Regions from separate parts of the Nonomuraea sp. NPDC050643 genome, predicted to be linked through region 3. Evidence: predicted binding sites of a transcription regulator. Region 3 holds the regulator's gene; each other region holds the start of a gene.
What was found. Region 3 encodes HrcA, which represses chaperone genes, less so after heat shock. Its sites were predicted from a motif close to TTGGCACTCTCNNNNNGAGAGTGCCAA; they were not measured.
Positions count from the first base shown of each region.

Region 1 (6,777 bases), on a different contig from region 3:
GCTGCTCGGCGGCCTCGACCAGGCCGCTCACCTGCTCGGCCGTGCCCGCCAGCCGCTCGGTGAGGCCCTCCGACAGGTCGCTGACGACGCTCTCGACCCGGTCGGTGCGGGTGGCCAGCTCCGCCATCGACTTGTCGAGCCTGCTGAAACGGCTGGCGGCGGCCTCCATGCTGGAGTTGAGCCCGGCCAGCGTGGTGGCGAAATCGGACATGCCCCTGGTCAGGCCGTCGGTGCTGTCGAGCACAATCTGCAGGCGGTTGAGCGCCTCGTCCACGCCCTCGCCCACGGTGCCCAGGTCGGCCCACAGGCTCGGCAACTCGGCGACAGGGGTCACCCGGGCGTCCACGTGGCCCACCCGCTCGCCCACGGCGTCCACGTGGTCGCGTACGGCCTCAACGTGCTGGGCCAGGCCCTCCGCCCACATCGGCGGCTTGGCGGTGATCTCGTCGAGCCGCCCGCTGACCGACTCCAGTGTGCCGCTGAGGCCGCCGAGCTCGCGCTCACGGACCTCGCGCAGCAGCCACTCCATGCCTTCGAGCCGCTGGCGGATCTCGTCGAGCACCGCTCCTTGGGTGCGCTGCTCGTACACATGGTCCTGGGCGGCGCGCGCGAGAAGGTCTCGCATCCTCTCGGAGACGGCGGCGTGGGCGCCCGCCTGAAGAAGAGTGGTGTGGTTGGAATGGTCCACCGAAAGCTCCTTCGCTCGCCGACGGTCTGCCGCGCAGCGGTGGGGTAGGTCCGGTCTGCAGATGAAAGAGAGAGAACGCGGTTAACCGCATTAGGGGGGAGAACTCCCGCCCGCCCACCTTAGCCTTTCGATCAAGGTCCGTCAGGGCTGAATTGAAAGATCGCGGTTAACGGGCGAATGACCGGTTTCGGTGGTTCGTGCAGGTGGGGGTGTCCGGCAGATGAGGACAGAAGGACGGTCGGCGATCCTGGTAAGGATGATTACCGCAGAATTCGCGCCGTTGAGTCGCAAATCGGAGCGCAGGCGTTCGATGTCGAGGGCGGAGCCGCGCTTTTTGATGGTGACATTACCGATTTGTCGCTCGCGGAGGGCGGCGCGAAGTTTTTTCAGGGAAAAGGGGAGAACGTCTTCTACGTCGTATCTGGCGGCCCATGGGGTGTCCACCGGGTCGTCGCCCGTGATGTAGGCGATCATCGGGTCGGGCAGACGGCCGCCGACGATCTCGGCGACCTCGCCGACGAGGTGGGCGCGGATGGCGGCCCCGTCGGGCTCGTAGAGGTGGCGGCCGACGGGGCCGGTCGGGGCCTGGACCCCGGTGGCGGTCATGGTGTGGCCGCCGGGCAGCAGGGTCGCGCGCCGGACGGCCCGCCCGCCGGTCCAGAGCGTGGCCTCCTTGACCTCGCCCTTGTACGAGACCCACTCGGCCTCGGCGCCCTCGGGGATGAACTCGTACGGGATGCCCGGGGCGACCTTGAGGCACGCCAGGCCGGCCCGCGCCAGCAGGCCGAGCACCACGGGCCACGGCGGCGAGTAGGCCATGGGGTCGAACGTCCGGCCCCTGCTCGTGCGCCGGGCCGGGTCGGCGAAGAGGACGTCGTAGTCCTCCGGGCGGACGTCGGCCGCGTCGGCGACGGTCACCGTCACCCTGTCGGCCAGGCCGAGCGCCTCGGCGTTGGCCCTGGCCACGGCGACGGTCAGCGGGTCGGTGTCGACGGCCGTGACGGCGCAGCCGGCGCGGGCCAGGGCGAGGAGGTCGCCGCCGATCCCGCAACAGGCGTCGATCACGGTGGGGGCGCCCTGCCCCTGGGCGGCGGTCAGGACGCGGCGGGCGCGGTGCTCGGCGACCTCCGCCCGCGTCGACTGCTCCAGGCCGTGCGGCGTGAAGTACATCACCCCGGCGTCCGCGCCGAACTTGGCCCTGGCCCGCTCCCTGAGCGCGGCCTGGGTGAGCGCGGCGGAGGTGAGGGTGGCGTCGTAGGTCCTGCGCAGGGTGGTGGCGGCGGCGACCGGATCGGCGCCCGTGAGCTCCCCGGCCTCCGCGAGCGCCCGCCGGCCGCGCGGGGTCAGCAACTCGGTGAAGGCGTCGAGGTCCACGTCGTCTCACGTTAGCGCCACGAAGGACGTGTGCCGTCCAGAGGGCCTGGCCGGATTTTCAGAGGGTGGTGTCGTCGAGGGAGACGAGGAGTTTGCGCAGCAGGGCCGCCAGGGAGTCGCGCTCGGTGGCCGACAGGCCGGACAGCAGGCGGTCCTCGTTGGCCGCGTGCCGCTCGAGCACCTCGTCGACCAGCGCGCGCCCCTCGTCGGTCAGGGAGACCAGCGTCATGCGGCGGTTGCCCGGCGCGAGCCGGCGGTCGACCAGCCCCCGTTTGACGAGTTGGTCCATGCGGTTGGTGAGGGCGCCGGGGCTGACCATCGCGGCCGAGGACATGTCCTTCATGCACATGGTCGCGTCGCCGCCGCTCCGCAGCAGCGTGGCCAGCATGTCGAACTCCCACGCCTCCAGCCCGTGCTCGCCCAGGAACTCCCTGACCCCGCGCTCCAGCAGCCGCGAGGCCCGTGACACCCGGCCGATCACGCCCGTGGGCGAGACGTCCACGTCGGGCCGGGTGCAGGCCCACTGCCCGAGTATCTGGTCGACCGCGTCCTCCATGTCCGCATCCTACCCATATTTCGATGTTGAAATGTTCGATGTCGTTAGGTTACGTTTCTGGGTAGAAATGTTCAATGTCGAAATTTTCGAGGTGGGACGATGAAGGTCTTGGTGCTGGGGGCGACGGGATACGTCGGTGGCGCCCTCGTGGAGCGGCTCGCGTCGCAGGGGCATGAGATCGCGGCACTGGTACGCAGGTCCGCCGACGGCGCGAAACGGGTGCCGAAGGCGGTCGACGAGCGGTACGGCGACCTCGCGGACGCCTCGACCCTGCAGGCCGCGATCACGCCCGACGTCGACGCGGTCGTACACGCCGCGCAGTTGACCGGTGAGCAGGGGACGGACCTGGCGACGATCTCCGCGCTGGCCGGTTCGGGGAAGAAGGTCGTCTACGTCAGCGGCGTCTGGGTGCTCGGGGAGACGGACGACGGGCATGAGGACAGCCCGGCGCGGCCGATTTCGCTTGTGGCGTATCGGGACAAGGTGGAGCGGCTGGTGCTCGACGGCGGCGGCTCCGTCGTCAGGCCCGGCGTCGTGCACGGGGGCGGCGCCGGCATTCCGGCGATGCTGCGCGGCCAGGCCGCACAGCGCGGGACCGGCGTGTACGTCACCGCCGGCGGCGTGGTGCCCACGTGGACGTTCGTGCACGTGGAAGACTTGGCGGAGCTGATCGTGACCGTCGTGGAGAAGGGTGGTGCGGGCGTCTACCACGGCGTTTCCGAGGAGGCCGTGCCCGTCACGGCGGTGGCCGAGGCCGCGGCGCGCTCCGCGGGCGTACGCGTGGCGGCCGAGCCCTGGCCGGTCGAGGAGGCCGCGGGACAGCTCGGCGCGGGATTCGCGCAGGCACTGGCGCTCAGCCAGCGCGTCAGCGCGGCGCGCACCCGGGAGGCCCTTGGCTGGCGGCCTTCCAGGGCCGGCATCCTGGCCGACCTGACGGAGGGGTCTTACGCCTGATCGCTCTCGGCGGACGCGTTCGTGTTGACTGTCAAGCCCCGCTTGCATATGTTTCCTGTTGGCACTCTCCCCTTGAGAGTGCCAACGTGCGACGAGGCAGGTCTGACACCCGCGACGGCAGGCCCAGCTGGTCGCCTCTTCTAGATCTTTCAATCTGAAGGGGAGGTCCGATCGTGACGACCGCCACCAAGGTTCCCGTTAAGCCGCTCGGCGACCGCATTGTGGTTCAGCCGCTTGAGGCAGAGCAGACCACCGCTTCCGGCCTGGTCATCCCAGACACCGCCAAGGAGAAGCCGCAAGAGGGCAAGGTCCTCGCGGTGGGCCCCGGCAACTGGGATGAGGACGGCGACAAGCGGATTCCGCTCGACGTCTCTGAGGGCGACATCGTCCTCTACAGCAAGTACGGCGGCACCGAGGTCAAGTACGGCGGCGAGGAGTACCTCGTGCTCTCCGCCCGCGATGTTCTCGCGATCATCGAGAAGTAAGCCGGATGTGTCGAGCCCCGGGCGCTCTTGAGGGCGGCCGGGGCTTTCGACGCTAGGAGAGGACATTCAGCAAATGGCGAAGATCCTGCAGTTCGACGAGGACGCCCGCCGCGCGCTTGAGCGCGGTGTGAACGCCCTCGCGGACGCCGTGAAGGTAACCCTCGGCCCCCGTGGCCGCAACGTCGTCATCGACAAGAAGTTCGGTGCGCCGACGATCACGAACGACGGTGTCACCATCGCTCGTGAGATCGAGCTGGAGGAGCGCTACGAGAACCTCGGCGCCCAGCTCGCCAAGGAAGTTGCCACCAAGACCAACGACATCGCGGGCGACGGCACCACCACCGCGACCGTCCTGGCCCAGGCCATGGTCCGCGAGGGCCTGCGCAACGTGGCCGCCGGCGCCTCGCCGCTGTCGCTGAAGCGCGGCATCGACAAGGCCGCCAAGGCGATCAGCGACAAGCTGCTCGACAGCGCCCGTGAGGTCGGCGACAAGAAGGAGATCGCGAACGTCGCGACGATCTCCGCTCAGGACGCGCAGATCGGCGAGCTGATCGCCGAGGCGTTCGACAAGGTGGGCAAGGACGGTGTCCTCACCGTCGAAGAGTCCAACGCCATGGGCATGGAGCTCGAGTTCACCGAGGGCATGCAGTTCGACAAGGGCTACCTGTCGGCCTACATGGTGACCGACCCCGAGCGGATGGAGTCCGTCCTCGAGGACGCCTACATCCTGATCACCTCGGGCAAGATCTCCTCCATCGCGGACTTCCTGCCGCTGCTGGAGAAGATCGCCCAGACGAAGAAGCCGCTCCTCGTGATCGCCGAGGACGTCGAGGGCGAGGCCCTGGCCGTCCTGGTGACCAACAAGATCCGTGGCACCTTCACCTCCGTGGCCGTCAAGGCCCCGGGCTTCGGCGACCGCCGTAAGGCCATGCTGCAGGACATCGCCATCCTCACCGGTGGCCAGGTCGTCAGCGAGGAGGTCGGCCTCAAGCTCGAGCACGTCGGCACCGAGGTGCTCGGCACGGCCCGCCGCGTCGTGGTGACCAAGGACACGACCACCATCGTGGACGGCGCCGGCGACCAGCAGGCCATCGCCGACCGCGTCAAGGAGATCAAGCTCGCCGTCGAGCAGTCCGACTCCGACTGGGACCGCGAGAAGCTCCAGGAGCGTCTGGCCAAGCTCGCCGGCGGTGTGTGCGTGCTGCGTGTCGGCGCCGCCACCGAGGTGGAGCTGAAGGAGAAGAAGCACCGCCTCGAGGACGCGATCTCCGCGACGCGCGCCGCGATCGAGGAGGGCATCGTCTCCGGCGGTGGCTCCGCGCTCATCCACGTCGGCAAGGAGCTCGACGACCTCGGCCTGACGGGCGACGAGGCCACCGGTGTCGGCGTCGTGCGCCGCGCCCTGGTGGAGCCGGCCCGCTGGATCGCCGAGAACGCCGGTCTCGAGGGCTACGTGGTCACCCACAAGGTCGCCGAGCTGAAGGCCGGTGAGGGCTTCAACGCCGCCACCGGCGAATACGGCAACCTCATCGACCAGGGTGTCATCGACCCGGTGAAGGTCACGCGCTCGGCCGTGCAGAACGCGGCGTCGATCGCGGGCATGCTGCTCACCACCGAGGCGCTCGTGGTGGAGAAGCCTGAGGAGGAGGCCCCCGCCGGCGGCGGCGGCCACGGTCACGGCCACGGCCACTGACCCGTCTCCATCGTCACGGCCCGCACCCTCTCCGGGGGGTGCGGGCCGTACGTTTTTCGGGAGGTATGCCGGACGGCGTGCGGGCTCGTGACGGCGTGCGGGTGGTTCGCGTGGATGGGTCGGCCTTGCCGGAGGGTGCCGTCAGGCGGGGTCGTTCCGTGGTGGGTCCAGGGTTTTGAGGCGGCCGGACAGGAAGTCGCGTTCGGCCTCGTTCGCGGTGAGGGTCATGGCCTCGTGGTAGGCGGTGGCGGCCTCGGTGGTGCGGCCCAGGCGGCGCAGCAGGTCCGCCTTGATGGCCGGGAGGTACTGGTATCCGGCCAGGCGGCCGTCTCGTTCCAGCTCCTCGACCTCGGCCAGGGCCCGTGCGGGGCCCTGAGTCCGCGCGAGCGCCACGGTGCGGTTCAGCGCCACCACCGGTGACGGCCACACGCGCAGCAGCTCGTCGTACAGGGTCACGATCTGCGGCCAGTCCGTACGCTCGAAGTCCGGCGCCTCGGCGTACACCGACGCGATGGCCGCCTGGAGCACGTACCGGCCCGGCCGGCCGCCGCGCAGGCCGTCCACGATCAGGTCGTGCGCCTCGGCGATCGCCGCCCGGTCCCAGCGGGAGCGGTCCTGCTCCTCCAGGCGCAGCAGACGGCCACCGGCGTCGGTCCTGGTGGCGCGGCGGGCGTCGGTGACCAGCAGCAGCGCGAGCAGGCCCCAGACCTCGCGCTCGTCGGGCATCAGCTCGCGCAGCATGCGGGCCAGGCGCAGCGCCTGGTCCATCAGGTCCGTACGCATGAGCGAGGCGCCCGACGGCGCGGTGTACCCGGTCGTGAAGAGCAGGTGGATCACCCCGAGGACCGCGCCGAGCCGGTCGGGCAGCGCGGCCGCCCCGGGCACCCGGTAGGGGATGCGGGCGGCCGAGATCTTCTTCTTGGCCCGGGTCAGCCGGGCGCCCATCGTCGTCTCCGGCACCAGGAACGCCCGGGCGATGTCCCCGGTGGGCACCCCGCACACCAGCCGCAGCGTGAGGGCGAGTTGC
Region 1 covers NZ_JBFAIM010000082.1:53,364-60,140, forward strand. Annotated here, with positions in the region: gene AB0I15_RS57600 (hypothetical protein) at 1-688, opposite strand, end outside; gene AB0I15_RS57605 (methyltransferase domain-containing protein) at 830-2,062, opposite strand; gene AB0I15_RS57610 (MarR family transcriptional regulator) at 2,121-2,618, opposite strand; gene AB0I15_RS57615 (NAD-dependent epimerase/dehydratase family protein) at 2,718-3,572, shown strand; gene groES (co-chaperone GroES) at 3,743-4,057, shown strand; gene groL (chaperonin GroEL) at 4,131-5,750, shown strand; gene AB0I15_RS57630 (RNA polymerase sigma factor) at 5,892-6,777, opposite strand, start outside.
Region 1: a site for HrcA is predicted at 3,631-3,657, ahead of groES (co-chaperone GroES). Genes of this name have one in related genera too.

Region 2 (6,777 bases), on a different contig from region 3:
AGGACGTTCAGCAGGGTCGCCTTGACCGGGATGACGACGCTTCTCGTCATGAGGAACAGGACGAGGAAGGTCACGCCGAGCATGAGCGCCAGCACCAGGGGGAGGCGGTCGACGACGGAGGCGCGGTAGTCGGCCAGCTCGGCCGGGTAGCCGCCGACCAGGACCTCGAAGGGGGGCTGGACGGAGCGTACGGCCTCGGCCAGGCGTACGGGGTCGTCGGCCAGCGCCGCGGCCGAGGGCACCACGGACAGCCAGGTGCCCTGGCCCCGGAACCTGGCCGGGTCGCCGTCGCCCACGCGGGCGCCCGCGGCGTACGACCCCGCCACGGAGTCCACCTGGGCCACGCCGGGGAGCCGGGACAGGGCGGCGGCGTACCCGGTGACGTCGTCCGTCTCCTTGGAGACGAGCTGGATGGCGTCGGTCTCCTCCGCGGGGAAGGACTGGCGGATGATCTCCTGGGTCTGCCGCGAGGAGGCCTCCGGGGGCAGGATGCGGTCGTCGGCCACGCCGAAGCGCAGGCCGAGGAAGGGCGAGGCGAGCACCAGCAGCAGCACCGTGGCCAGCCCGCCGGTCAGGATCGGCCGGCGCATGACGCCGACGGCCAGGGCGTGCCAGAAGCCCTCCGCACGTTCTGGCCGGTCCCGCTTGGGGAGCATCGTGCCGCCGGCTGTGGCGAGCACGGCGGGCAGCACGATGACCGCCGCGACCAGGCCGCCCGCGACGACGGCGATGCCGGCGTAGGCGAAGGAGCGCAGGAAGTCGAAGGGCAGCGCGAACAGCACGGCCAGGGACGAGGCCACGGTGAGCCCGCTGAACAGCACGGTCCTGCCCGCGTGCTCGACGGCCCCGGCGACCGCCGCCGCCCGGTCCGCGCCCCGCCGGGTCTCCTCGCGGAAGCGCTGGACGACGAACAGGCAGTAGTCGATGCCGAGGCCGAGGCCCATGGCCAGGGTCAGGTTGAGGGCGAAGGTCGAGATCTCGGCGAACGGCAGGACACCGGCGAGCAGGGCCAGGCCGATCACCATCGCGTACACGCCGGCCAGGATGGGCACCAGGGCGGCCATGGCGCGGCGCTGGTAGAGCCAGAGCAGCACGAAGGCCAGCGGGAAGACGACCAGCTCGGCGCGGACGAAGTCCTGCCTGGCCAGCGGCACGGTCTCGCGGAAGACCTCCTCCCCTCCCCCGGCCCGTACGTCGAGCAGGTCAGTGCCCTTGGTGATCTCGGGCACGAGCCTGGGCAGCACCTGGCCGCGTACGTGGTCGGCGTCGCCGGGGACGCGTACCACGACGAGGGCGCGCCTGCCGTCGTCGCTGCGCAGGGTGGCGGGCCTGCCCCGGGTCCAGTAGGAGGCGGACTCGGCGACGCCCTCCGCGCGGCCGATCCGGGCGGTCAGCTCCCTGCCCGCCGCCTCGATCGCGGGGTCGTCCACGGTGCCGCTCTTCGCGGTCACCAGGAAGATCATGTCGGGGCTGCCCGTGCCGAACCGGTCGGCCAGCTCAGCCTGCGCCCGGTCGGACTCCGAGCCCGGCGCCTCGAACCTGGCCAGCGACAGCCCCGACACCGTCCCGGCGGCCAGCACGCCGGCGGCGATCAGCAGGGCCAGGGCGAGGGTGAGGACGAGCCTGCGGCGGCGTACGAGGAGGAATCCGAGCCTGCGCAGGGGCGGCCCTCCCGTGGCGTCCTGGGCGGGCGGGCGTGGTCGCGCCACGGTCGTCATGGGCATCTCCTGGGGGTCCCCGAAAACTCGGTAAACTGCTCGTGTTTGTCTGACCTGACCAGAAATACAAGTAAATGCTCGCATTTGTCAATGAGGGGATCCCCATGCCCGAACGCACGGTTCGCCGGCAGGCGCGCGGCCTGAAGCGCATGGCCGAGATCCTCGACGCCGCCGAACTGGTGATCGCCGAGGTCGGCTATCCGGAGATGACGACGAACCAGGTCGCGGCGCGGGCGGGGATGTCGCCGGGGTCGCTGTACCAGTTCTTCAGGAACAAGGAGGAGATCCTGGACGGGCTGGTGGCCCGCTACACGGTCGACCGCCAGGAGTTCTGGGCCGGCCGGCTGGCCGCCGTCACGCCCGAGATCCCGCTGGAGGCGCTGGTGGGGCAGCTCGTGGAGGAGAGCGTGCGGTTCAAGAGCGAGTCGCCGGCGTACTGGGTGCTGCTCTACGGGACGGCGACGGGCGATCAGTTCGCGGCGGCGTCACAGCGGCTGCACGAGGACATCGCCCGGCAGCTCGCGGCCATGCTGCGCCGGCGCTCCCCTGGGCTGCCGGAGGAGCGCGCCCTGCTCAACGGGACCATGGCGCTGGCCATGGTGAAGGCCGTGATGCCGATGATCACCACAGCGCCCCCCGAACGGGCCGCCGAGCTGACCGGAGAGCTGAAGCTGATGCTGGTGCGCTACCTGAGCTGAGCTGAGCTGAGCTGAGCCGAGCCGGCCTGAGCCGGGCCGGCCCCGGGGCCGCGACTCAGGTGCGGAAGGAGCCGGTCACCTCGAAGGTGTGGCCCTCGGTGCGGCCGCGCCTGACCGAGAAGTAGAGCCGCTCGCCGCCCGGCGAGAACGCCAGGCCGGTCAGCTCGGTGCCGTCATGACCCTCGAGCCGGAGGAACGGGGTCACCGCCCGGTCGGGCGCGATGACGTCGATCTCGGTGCGCTCCCTGGCGACGTAGAGGTCGCCGGAGGGGGCGGCGGTGATGGCGCGCACGCCCTCGCACAGCCGGTCGAGCGTGGAGGTCTGGGCGTCGTAGGCCCAGAGGCCGGTGTCGCCCTTCGTGGTGAAGTAGCAGACCCCCCCCGCGTAGTGGCAGCCGTCGCCGCCGTCGAAGTGGCGGGCGTCGTCGACCTGGTGTCGGGTGGCCTTGAGCAGGGCCGCCGGGGAGGGCACCGGCCGCCAGTCGCCCGAAGCGCCCAGGACCTCGAGCGTGCCCTCGGTCAGGTCACCCCAGTCGCCCGGCCGGAACCGGTAGAAGCAGCCGTCGGGCTCGTCCTCGGTCATGTAGATCACGCGCCGCTCGGGGTCGCAGGCGGCGGCCTCGTGCTTGAAGCGGCCCATGGCCAGGCGGGGGCGGGCGGCGCGGGCGCCGTAGGGGTCGCACTCGAAGACGCGGCCGCGGTGGCCCAGCTCGCACGACAGCCAGGTGTGCCACGGCGTGGCGCCGCCGGCGCAGTTGAGGTCGGTGCCCGACAGGATGCGATAGGCGTCGGCGACACCGCCGTCGGCGCGGAACCGCAGCGCCGAGGCGCCGCCGAGCAGGGGGAGCTCGGAGTTGGACACGTAGATCCAGCCGTCGCCGTCGGGAAAACAGGCGCCACCGTCGGGGGCGGCGTGCCAGGTCAGCCCGGCGACCTTGTGGCCCGAGCGGGCCACCACCCGGCCGGTGAACCCGGGTGGCAGCGCGAGCCCGCCGTCGCCGGGCCGGCCGAGCGGTCCGTACGGACTGACGCCGCCAGGCAAGAGCGGGCCCGTGCGGAGGAGAGTCTTGTGGGACATCGTGGGGCCTCCCTCTAGGTGCCACGCTAGTCGACCGCACCGACATGAATGGCAGGGACTCGCGAGATCAAACTCTGCGCAAACCCCGGGGCCCGCACCGCGCCGGCAGGCCGGACGGTCACGATCCGTACACCCTGCGCAGGCCGGCGAGCCGGCGATCTCTCTGCTCGTCACGGTCCGTGACGGTGGGACCCCGTCCCGGCGGGCAGGAGAACGCCGGAGATCGGACGCGGCCGAGGAACCGGTGACAGCACCATGGCGGAGGCGAACACGTCGGACCGCCCGGCAGAGCCCGGCGGGACACGCGAAAGCCCGGGCCGCTCGGCCCGGGCCTGTCGCGGTGCGTCAGCGCTGCGCCTGGAACATCCAGTGCTGCTTGTCGATGTCCTGCGTCACGGCGATGAGCAGGTCCTGCGAGACCGGGTCGGCCTCGTCGGTGGCCCTGATGCGCTCGTACATGCGCCTGCCGATGCCGTCGAGGATGTCGGTGACCATCGCCACCACCTTGCCGTCCTCGAGCCAGCCGCCCTCCGGCTGCTGGAGCTTGGTGGACTTGGCGATCGTGGCGGAGCGGCCGTCGGGGTTGACGCCGAGGGCGACGGCGCGCTCGGCGATGGTGTCCATGTGGGCTCTGGCCAGCTCGGTGAGCTCGTCGAGCTGGAGGTGGATCGGGCGGAAGTGGGGGCCGATGAGGTTCCAGTGCGCCTGCTTGGCGACCAGCGAGAGATCCACCAGATCGACCAGCGCTCCTTGCAGGGCCGTCGCCACGGTGTTCTTGGCGTCGCCCGAAAGCGGACCGGTGATCGTAGCCATGTCGTTTTCCTCCCCTGCGGTCGGACTTTTCCCTATTTAGAACGAAATACGGGCTGTCGTTCTTCCGATCTCCGGGGCGGCTCGTCGTTGACAGTGTAATAGTGACAGTGTCATTGTGAAGGTATGAGTGACACCTGGACCATCGGCGAGCTGGCCGAGCACGCGGCGCGGGCGCTGCGTGACGGCGCACCTCCGGCGCCCGTCAACGGCCGGGTCCGTGACGTGCCCGGGGAGCGCCTGATCAGGTGGTATACGACGATCGGGCTGGTCGATCCGCCCCTGACCCGGCGCGGCCGGATCGCCCGTTACGGGCGGCGGCACCTGCTGCAACTGGTGGCCGTGAAGCGGCTGCAGGCGGAGGGGCGGTCGATCGCGCAGATCCAGGCGGCGCTGGCGGGGGCGACGGATCCGATGCTCGAGGCCGCGGCCCGCCTGGGCGACCTTGCGGAGCCGGGTTCACCGGGACCAGCCGCAGCGGCGGCCGTGTCACCGGTGGCGCCCTTCGGCGCGGCGGCAGCGGACGACGTCCCCACCGCGGAGGCGCCGGCGCGTGCGCGGTTCTGGGCCGAACGACCGGCGGCCGGGAACGAGCGGCCGGCCGGAAGTGAGCGGGTGACCGGGGCGACCTCGGTGGTGGCCGGGGTCAGGTTGGGAGACGGGGTGCGGCTCGTGCTGGACGCGGTGCGCGTTCCGTCCGAGCAGGACGTTCAGGCGGTGCTGGCGGCGGCGGGTCCGCTGCTCGCGGTGCTCGAAGAAAGGAAGCTGATATGAAGATCACTTCGCTGGAGCCCGCACGGTGCCTGCCGGTGCCGGACGCCGGGTTCGGCGCGCTGCTCACCGAGCGCGGCAACCTGCCGCTGGAGAGCGTTGACGTGGCCGCGAGCATCTCCGGTCTCATCGCCGGGGTCGAGGTCACGCAGGGGTTCAGGAATCCGTTCGACGTCACCCTGGAGGCGACGTACGTCTTCCCGCTGCCCGACCGGGCGGCGGTGACCGGTTTCCGGATGGAGGCCGACGACCGGGTGATCGACGGCGTGCTGAAGGAGCGCGGCCAGGCCAGGGCGGACTACGACCAGGCGCTGCGCGAGGGCAGGCGGGCGGCCATCGCCGAGGAGGACCGGCCCGACGTCTTCACGATCAGGGTGGGGAACATCCTGCCCGGCGAGAGCGTCTCGGTGCGGCTCACCCTGAGCCAGCCGCTCCCGTACGAGGACGGCGCGGCCACGTTCAGGTTCCCGCTGGTCGTGGCGCCGCGTTACATTCCGGGCAGCCCCATCGACGGCCCGCCGGCCGGGGACGGCGTGGCGCCCGACACCGACGCGGTGCCCGACGCCTCCAGGATCAGCCCGCCCGTCCTGCTGCCCGGCTTCCCGAGCCCCGTGCGGCTCTCGCTGAGCGCGAGCGTGGACGCGGCCGGGCTCGAACTGCGCGAGCTGGCCTCCAGCCTGCACGTGGTGGAGGAGGACGGCCACACCGTACGCCTGCGGCCCGGCGAGCGCCTCGACCGCGACTTCATCCTGCGCCTGTCGTTCGACGCCTCCACGTCCCTGCAGCTCGACGGCCGGGGAACGTTCGCGCTGACCGTCGTGCCGCCGCCGCTGCAGTCCACCCGCGCGCCCCGCGACCTGGTGCTGCTGCTCGACCGTTCCGGCAGCATGAGCGGCTGGAAGATGGTCTGCGCCCGCCGGGCCGCCGCGCGCATCGTCGACACGCTGACCCCACAGGACAGGTTCGCGGTGCTGGCGTTCGACTCGGTGGTGGAGGAGGCGTTCGAGGGCCTGGTGGAGGCCTCCGACCGCAACCGCTACCGCGCGGTCGAGCACCTCGCCCGGGTCGACGCCAGGGGCGGCACCGAGCTGCTCGAACCGCTGCGCCGGGCGGTCGCCCTGCTCGGCGGCCGGAGCGAGCGCGAACGCGTCGTGGTGCTGGTCACCGACGGCCAGGTGGGCAACGAGGACCAGATCCTGGAGCAGGCGGGCGGCGCGCTGTCGGCCATGCGCGTGCACACGGTCGGCATCGACCGGGCGGTCAACGCCGGGTTCCTCGGGCGGCTGGCCGGGCTCGGCGCGGGCCGGTGCGAACTGGTGGAGTCGGAGGACCGGCTCGACGCCGCCATGGAGCACATCCACCGCAGGATCGGCGCTCCCCTGGTCACCGACGTGTCCGTCAAGGGGCTCGAGGTCGAGCCCGGCACGGTCACCCACCTCGGGTCGATCTTCCCCGGGGTGCCACTGCGCGTGTACGGGCGTCACCGCGAGGGCTCCTCGCTGACCGTGCGCGGCATGGCGGCCGGCGGGCCGTGGGAGGAGCAGGTCACGGGCGTGACCGTGGACAACCCGGCCATCCGCGCGCTCTGGGCGCGCGCGCATCTGCGCGAGCTCGAGGACCGCTACGCCATGGGCGAGCACGACCTGGAAGAGCGCATCGTGCGCACGTCGCTGGACTACGGCGTGCTGTGCCGCTTCACCGC
Region 2 covers NZ_JBFAIM010000025.1:32,296-39,072, reverse strand. Annotated here, with positions in the region: gene AB0I15_RS30890 (MMPL family transporter) at 1-1,718, opposite strand, end outside; gene AB0I15_RS30885 (TetR/AcrR family transcriptional regulator) at 1,823-2,416, shown strand; gene AB0I15_RS30880 (alkaline phosphatase PhoX) at 2,472-3,494, opposite strand; gene AB0I15_RS30875 (DNA starvation/stationary phase protection protein) at 3,840-4,307, opposite strand; gene AB0I15_RS30870 (MerR family transcriptional regulator) at 4,431-5,078, shown strand; gene AB0I15_RS30865 (VIT domain-containing protein) at 5,075-6,777, shown strand, end outside.
Region 2: a site for HrcA is predicted at 4,395-4,421, ahead of AB0I15_RS30875 (DNA starvation/stationary phase protection protein). Genes of this name have one in related genera too.

Region 3 (6,777 bases):
AGCGTCTGTCCGCCGGCGTCTCGCCCGCCCACGCGCGCGAGGTGCTCGGCCAGGACGACCGCGACGCCGAGCGGCTCATGCTGGAGTTGCGGCTGTCGTCCGGCTATCCGCTGGCCGAGGTGGCGCCCGCCGCGCGTACGGCCGTGGCGAGCGCCCTGTCCCGTGGGCTGCTGGAGCCCGAGGCCTTCAGGTCGGGCCTGATGGTGCTGACCCTTCAGGGGCGCCTGCTGGCCGACGCCCTCGTCAGGGACCTGCTGGTCTAGGTGATCATGCGGATGGCGAACGGGTAGCGGTAGTTCGCACCCTTGTTGGTGGCCATGGCGGCCTGGATGTGGAAGACCAGGGACAGGATCCAGACGACCGGGAACAGCAGGAACCCGATGAAGATGAGCGTCAGGACGCCCGCGACGATGTAGCCGATGAACATCGTGATCTGGAAGTTGAGCGCCTCCGCCGCCTGGTCCCTGACGTAGGGGGACTCGTCCTTCTTCATCATGTAGATGATCAGCGGGCCGATCCAGGAGACCAGCAGGCCAAGCAGGTGGGAGAGCATGGCCATGGTGGTGTCGTCGCTGCCGGGGCGGGGGCCGTACCTGCCGGGGACGTACGGCTGCTGCGCGGCGGCGTAGCCGGGACCGTAGCCGGGCTGCTGACCATAACCGGGCGGCTGCTGGCCGTAGCCGGGCGGCTGCTGGCCGTAGCCGGGCGGCGGCTGGCCGTAACTGGGAGGCTGCTGCCCATAGCCGGGGGGCTGCTGGCCGTAGCTCGGTGGCTGCGCTCCGTAGCCCGGCGCGGAGCCGGGCTGCTGCCCGTAGGGGGCCTGCTGGCCCGGCCCGGGATAGGACCCGGGCTGCTGGCCGTAACCGGGAGCCGAGCCGGGCTGCTGGCCGTAGCCAGGGGCTGGGCTGGGCTGCTGGCCGTAGCCAGGGGCCGAGCCGGGCTGCTGGCCGTAGCCGGGGGAGGAGCCGGGCTGTTGGCCGTAGCCGGGGGAGGAGCTGGGTTGCTGGCCGTAGCCGGGTGCCGAACCGGGTTGTCGGCCGTAGCCGGGCCTCAGGTCCGGTGGGAGGTCGTCCGGGGTGACGCGGCGAGTGGCGTCGTCGTCGGGCAGTGGCTGGGGCGGGTCCTGGCTCATGGTGCCTCCGTAACGAAGTCGATCAGTTCCTCGACCCGGCCGAGCAACTCCGGCTCCAGGTCCGTGTACGTCGAGACGGCGCCGAGGATTCGCCGCCACGCCTGCGCGGGCTCCATCCGCCAGCCCAGTGCGGCGATCACGCCTTCCTTCCACGGCACCCCGCGCGGCACCTCCGGCCAGGCCGGGATGCGCAGCACGGACGGCTTGACCGCCTGCCAGATGTCGACATAGGGATGCCCCACCACCAGCACATGAGGGGAGGTGATCTCGGCGGCGATCCGGCTCTCCTTGGAGCCGGGCACCAGGTGGTCGACCAGCACGCCCAGGCGGCGCCCCGGCTCGGGGCCGAACTCCGCCACGATGGCCGGCAGGTCGTCCACGCCCTCCAGATATTCGACCACGACCCCCTCGACCCGCAGGTCGTGGCCCCAGATCTTCTCCACGAGGGCGGCGTCGTGCACGCCTTCCACGTAGATCCGGCTCTCCCTGGCCACCCGCGCCCGCAGCCCCTCGACGGTGATCGAGCCCGAGGCGCTGCGCCTGGGGGCCGCCGGGGCGGCGGCGGGGCGTACCAGGGTCACGGGTTTGCCGTCGAGCAGGAACGCGGCGGGCGCGAGCGGGAACAGGCGCCGCCTGCCGAACCGGTCTTCGAGCGTGACGGCCTCCTTGTCACAGGCCACCACCGCGCCGCAGAAGCCGCTGTCGGCGTCCTCGACGACAAGGTCCGGTTCGGCGGGCACTTTGGGGATCTTGCCCTTGCCCGGCCGCCGCCAATTTCCCGCCAGCACATCGCCCTCGTACACACGGGGACCGTAGCAAATCACCCGCTGACCGCAAGGCGCTTGCGCGCGCCGCTGCGGCGTACCAGGACGACGATCGTGCCCGCGATCCCGATGAGAAGCCCGGCGCCGGAGATCAGGACCATCGGCACCAGGCCGCCGGCGATGCCGCCCAGGGAGGACAGCACGTCGCGGCCGACGCCGTAGCGCACGGTGGCCTGCTCCTGGTTGGCGCAGGTGAGCTGGTAGTCGCCCTTGGCCGGGGCGTTGATCACGAGGAACTGCTCCCAGACGGTCCCGCCCGCCGTGACCGTCTGGGTGCCCGCGGTCTTGGCGAGCCTGGCCTGGCCGGCGCCGCCCGTGATCGAGCACTGGTAGGTGACCAGGGTGTCACTGGCGATGAACACGGCGGCCTTGCTCGCCGGGTCGATCGGCACGGTGACGCTTTCGCCCGACGCGAACGTCCGGGTCGGCGCCGCGTCGGCCACACCGCCCACCACGCCCCCGGCGAACACGACGACCCCGGCCACCACGCACGCCACGGCCACGCCCCAGAAGACCACCAGCCACCAGAGACGAGGCTTGATGGCTTTCGAGTCGATTCGTACGGGAAACTGGGGCTGTTGGCCGTATTGTCCGTACTGAGGTAGCGGGCCGACCTGGGTGGGCTGCCCGTACGGCGGCGCTGGCTGCCCGTAGGGCGGCCCTGACGGCGGCCCGTACGGGGGTTGCCCGCCGTATCCGGGCTGGGATCCTGGTTGCGGACCGTATCCGGGCTGGGATCCTGGTTGCGGACCGTACTGAGGAGGTTGGGGCTGACCGTGGTAAGGACCCTGCCCGGGCGGCGGGCCGTACGACGGGCGCTGGGAATCGTCGGTCATGTGCGCAAGTGTGAGGCCTGTCGCTTCCAAGAAGCTAGAAGCAGGATGGGACGCGGTGTTATCGCACCTTGTGGGCGAGAGCCGTACACTTGGCACTCGGGAACACAGAGTGCTAGACAGCACGTTCCCGAGAGAGGCAGAGGCAGGAGGTGAGCACGTGCTCGACGATCGGAAGCTGGCGGTGCTCCGCGCCATTGTCGAAGACTACGTGTCCACCAACGAACCGGTGGGCTCAAAGGCGCTTGCCGAGCGCCACAACCTGAAGGTCTCGCCGGCGACGGTCAGGAACGACATGGCCGCGCTGGAGGAGGAGGGCTATATCACCCAGCCGCACACCAGCGCGGGCCGCGTGCCGACGGACAAGGGCTACCGCCTGTTCGTCGACCGGCTGTCACAGGTCAAGCCCCTGTCGGCGGCCGAGCGCAGGGCGATCGAGACGTTCCTCGTCGGCGCGGTCGACCTCGACGACGTCGTGACCCGCACGGTCCGGCTGCTCGCGCAGCTCACCCGGCAGGTGGCGGTGGTGCAATACCCGACGCTGACGCGTTCGACGGTCAGGCACGTCGAGCTGGTCCCGCTCAGCGATCGGCGGGTCATGCTCGTGCTCATCACCAACACCGGCCGCGTCGAGCAGCGCGTGATCGAGCTGCCCGAAGCGGTGGAGGACACCCGCATCGCCCACATGCGCGCCGTGCTCAACGCCTGCCTCGACGGCTGCGGCCTGAGCACCGTGCCCGAGCTGGTCGCCGACCTGCCCGAACGCCTGCCTCTCGAAGACCGGCCCGTGGTGGCGACCATCCTGTCGGTGCTGCTCGAGACGCTGGTCGAGCGGCACGACGAGAAGATCGTCTTCGCCGGGGCGGCCAACCTCGCCGGCGCCGACTTCTCCGTCGGCCTGCGCGACGTGCTCGAGGCCCTGGAGGAGCAGGTCGTGCTCATGCGGCTGCTCGGCGAGACTTCCACAGACACGCCGTCCGCGCTCACCGTGCGCATCGGTTCGGAAAACCCCTACCTGAGAGGCACATCCGTCGTCGCGACCGGATACGGTTCTGGCGACAACCAACTGGCCCGGCTCGGTGTGCTGGGGCCGACCAGGATGGACTATCCCGTGACGATGGGCGCCGTGCGCGCGGTGGCACGCTACGTCAGCCAGATCCTGGCTGCATCATAAGAGGTCGATAAGTGGCAAACAGCGACTACTACGCCACCCTCGGGGTGCGCCGTGACGCGAGTCAGGACGAGATAAAGAAGGCATACCGCCGTCTCGCCCGTGAGCTGCACCCCGACGTGAACCCCGATCCTGAGACGCAGGAGCGGTTCAAGGAGATCACGCAGGCTTACGAGGTGCTGTCCGACCCGAACAAGCGCCAGATGTACGACCTGGGTGGCGACCCCTTCGGCGGCGCGGGAGCGGCCGCGGGCGCCGGAGGCTTCGGCGCGGGCTTCCCGTTCAGCGACATCATGGACGCCTTCTTCGGCACGGCGGCGGGGGCCAGGGGCCCGCGCTCGCGCGCCCGCAGGGGCCGCAACGCCACCATCCGGGTGGAGCTCGACCTGCGCGAGACCGCGTTCGGCACCACCCGCGAGCTGGTCGTCGACACGGCCGTGCTCTGCGAGGTGTGCCATGGGGCGGGCTCCGCGCCGGGCACCCACCCCGACACCTGCGACATGTGCAACGGGCGCGGCGAGATCTCCCAGGTCACCCGCTCGTTCCTGGGCCAGGTCATGACCTCGCGACCGTGCCCGCAGTGCGGCGGCTTCGGCAGCATCATCCGCCACCCCTGCCAGGAGTGCTCCGGCGACGGCCGGGTGCGCACCCGGCGCACGATCAAGGTCCGCATCCCCGCGGGCGTCGAGGACGGCACCCACATCCAGCTCGCCGGCGAGGGCGAGGTGGGCCCCGGCGGTGGCGCTCCCGGAGACCTGTTCCTCGAGATCGTCGAGCGGCCACACGAGATCTTCGAACGGCGCGGCGACGACCTCCACTGCACCGTGCAGATCCCGATGACGGCCGCCGCGCTCGGCACCGTGCTGGCGGTGGAGACGCTTGACGGCTCCGAAGAGGTCGATGTCCGCCCCGGCACCCAGTCCGGCCAGGTCATCACCATGTACGGCCGCGGCGTGCAGCGGCTCAACGAGTCCGGCAGGGGCGACCTGCTGATCCACGTCAACGTCGAGACCCCGACCCGTCTCGACACGGCCCAGGAAGACCTGCTCCGCGAGCTGTCCAGGCAGCGGGGTGAGGAGCGCCCGCCTGGCAAGTTCGCGCCGGGTCAGCAGGGTTTTTTCTCCCGCCTGCGTGACGCCTTCAACGGCCGGTGACGTGACCGTACCGGTTTTCCTGGCTCACGAGCTCGATGGTCCCGAACTGACGCTCGGCGGCCCCGAGGGGCGGCACGCGGCCTCCGTGCGCCGCCTGCGGGCCGGCGAACGGGTCGACCTGACCGACGGCGCCGGCGCGGTGGCCGAATGCGTCGTGCGCGAGGCGCTGAAAGACGCGCTCAGGCTCGACGTGCTGCGCCGCTACGACGTCGAGGCGCCCAGACCGCGGCTGGTCGTCGTGCAGGGGCTGCCCAAGGGCGACAGGGGCGAGCTGGCGGTCGAGATGATGACCGAGGCCGGCGTCGACGTGATCGTGCCCTGGGCGGCCGCGCGCAGCATCACGCAGTGGAAGGGCGACAAGGTCGCCAAGGCGCTGGGCCGGTGGCGTGCCACGGCCCGCGAGGCGGGCAAGCAGGCCCGCCGGTTCCATCTGCCCGAGGTGGCGGATCTGGCCACGACCGCGCAGGTCGGGCGGCTGCTGTCCGACGCCGTGCTGGGGCTGGTGCTGCACGAGGAGGCGGCCGAGCCGTTGTCCGGGGTGGCACTGCCGGCGGGCGGCGACATCGTCGTGGTCGTGGGGCCCGAGGGCGGTGTGTCGGAGGAGGAACTGGCCGGGTTCAGGGCGGCCAAGGCCGTGCCCGTGCTGCTGGGGCCGACGGTCCTGCGCACGTCCACGGCGGGGGTCGCGGCAGCGGCCGTGCTGCTCAGCCGTACCGGGCGCTGGTAACGGCCCTCCAGGGCGTCGTCTAGCTCTCGTCCCCGGGCCGCCAACGGCCTTTCAGGGCGTCGTCTGGGATTCCATCAGCGGGCTGGCCAGGTCGGTGGTCGGGGCCTCCGTCACCTCGTCGGGCGGCGGGCACTCCTCGGGCGGGCACGGCGTGGGTTGTACCGCCGTCTCCTCCTCGGTGGGCGTCGGCGTGGACGATGCCGTCGGGCAGTTCGGCGGCGGCTCGGTCTGGTCGTCGAGTGCCGAGGGGCACGGGGTGGGGCTGGGGCTCGGGGACGGTGAGGGCCTGCTGGTCGACTCGGCCTTCTTCGTCGGCTTCGGCGACGGCCTGGGCGTGTCGGGGATGACGCCCACCTGGGGCTGTTCGGGCGGTCGCTGCGACTCCTCCGTGGGCGGCCGCTGGGAGCGGGTCGTGGAGGAGTTGGACGGGAACTCCGTGCGCTCGTCGTCCACGATCTGCACGGGCTGGTCTATGATCTTCGTGCGCAACTCGGGAACGGCCATCACGATCGTTCCCGCGACCAGGACGGCGCTGGCGACGGCCGCGCCCGCGCGCCACCAGAACAGGTTACGAACGCCGCGCCGGTCGATGCGCGCGCGGATGATCTCCAGCCCTTCCGGCGAGGGCACGACCGCGTCCGCCTCCGCGCGGAGCGCACGGCGCAGGAGGTCGCCGTACTCGTCGGGGGGCTGGGTCATGACATTTTCTCCAGGACCGATCGCAAGGCGGCCATGCCACGTGCGGTGTGGCTTTTGACCGCCCCCTTGCTGATGCCCATGGCGTGGGCGATCTCAGCTTCGGACAGATCACCGTAGTAGCGTAGAACCAGTGCCTCTCTCTGTCTGGTCGGCAGGGCACGTAACGCCTCGATGACGGCGGAGCGCTCTAGCTCGCCGATCGCGCCGTTCTCGGCGCTCGGGGCGTCGGGCAGGCCC
Region 3 covers NZ_JBFAIM010000014.1:164,499-171,275, forward strand. Annotated here, with positions in the region: gene hemW (radical SAM family heme chaperone HemW) at 1-263, shown strand, start outside; gene AB0I15_RS20930 (DUF4870 domain-containing protein) at 260-1,132, opposite strand; gene AB0I15_RS20935 (DUF3097 domain-containing protein) at 1,129-1,935, opposite strand; gene AB0I15_RS20940 (hypothetical protein) at 1,953-2,474, opposite strand; gene hrcA (heat-inducible transcriptional repressor HrcA) at 2,950-3,963, shown strand; gene dnaJ (molecular chaperone DnaJ) at 3,975-5,114, shown strand; gene AB0I15_RS20955 (16S rRNA (uracil(1498)-N(3))-methyltransferase) at 5,116-5,841, shown strand; gene AB0I15_RS20960 (hypothetical protein) at 5,893-6,540, opposite strand; gene AB0I15_RS20965 (SigE family RNA polymerase sigma factor) at 6,537-6,777, opposite strand, start outside.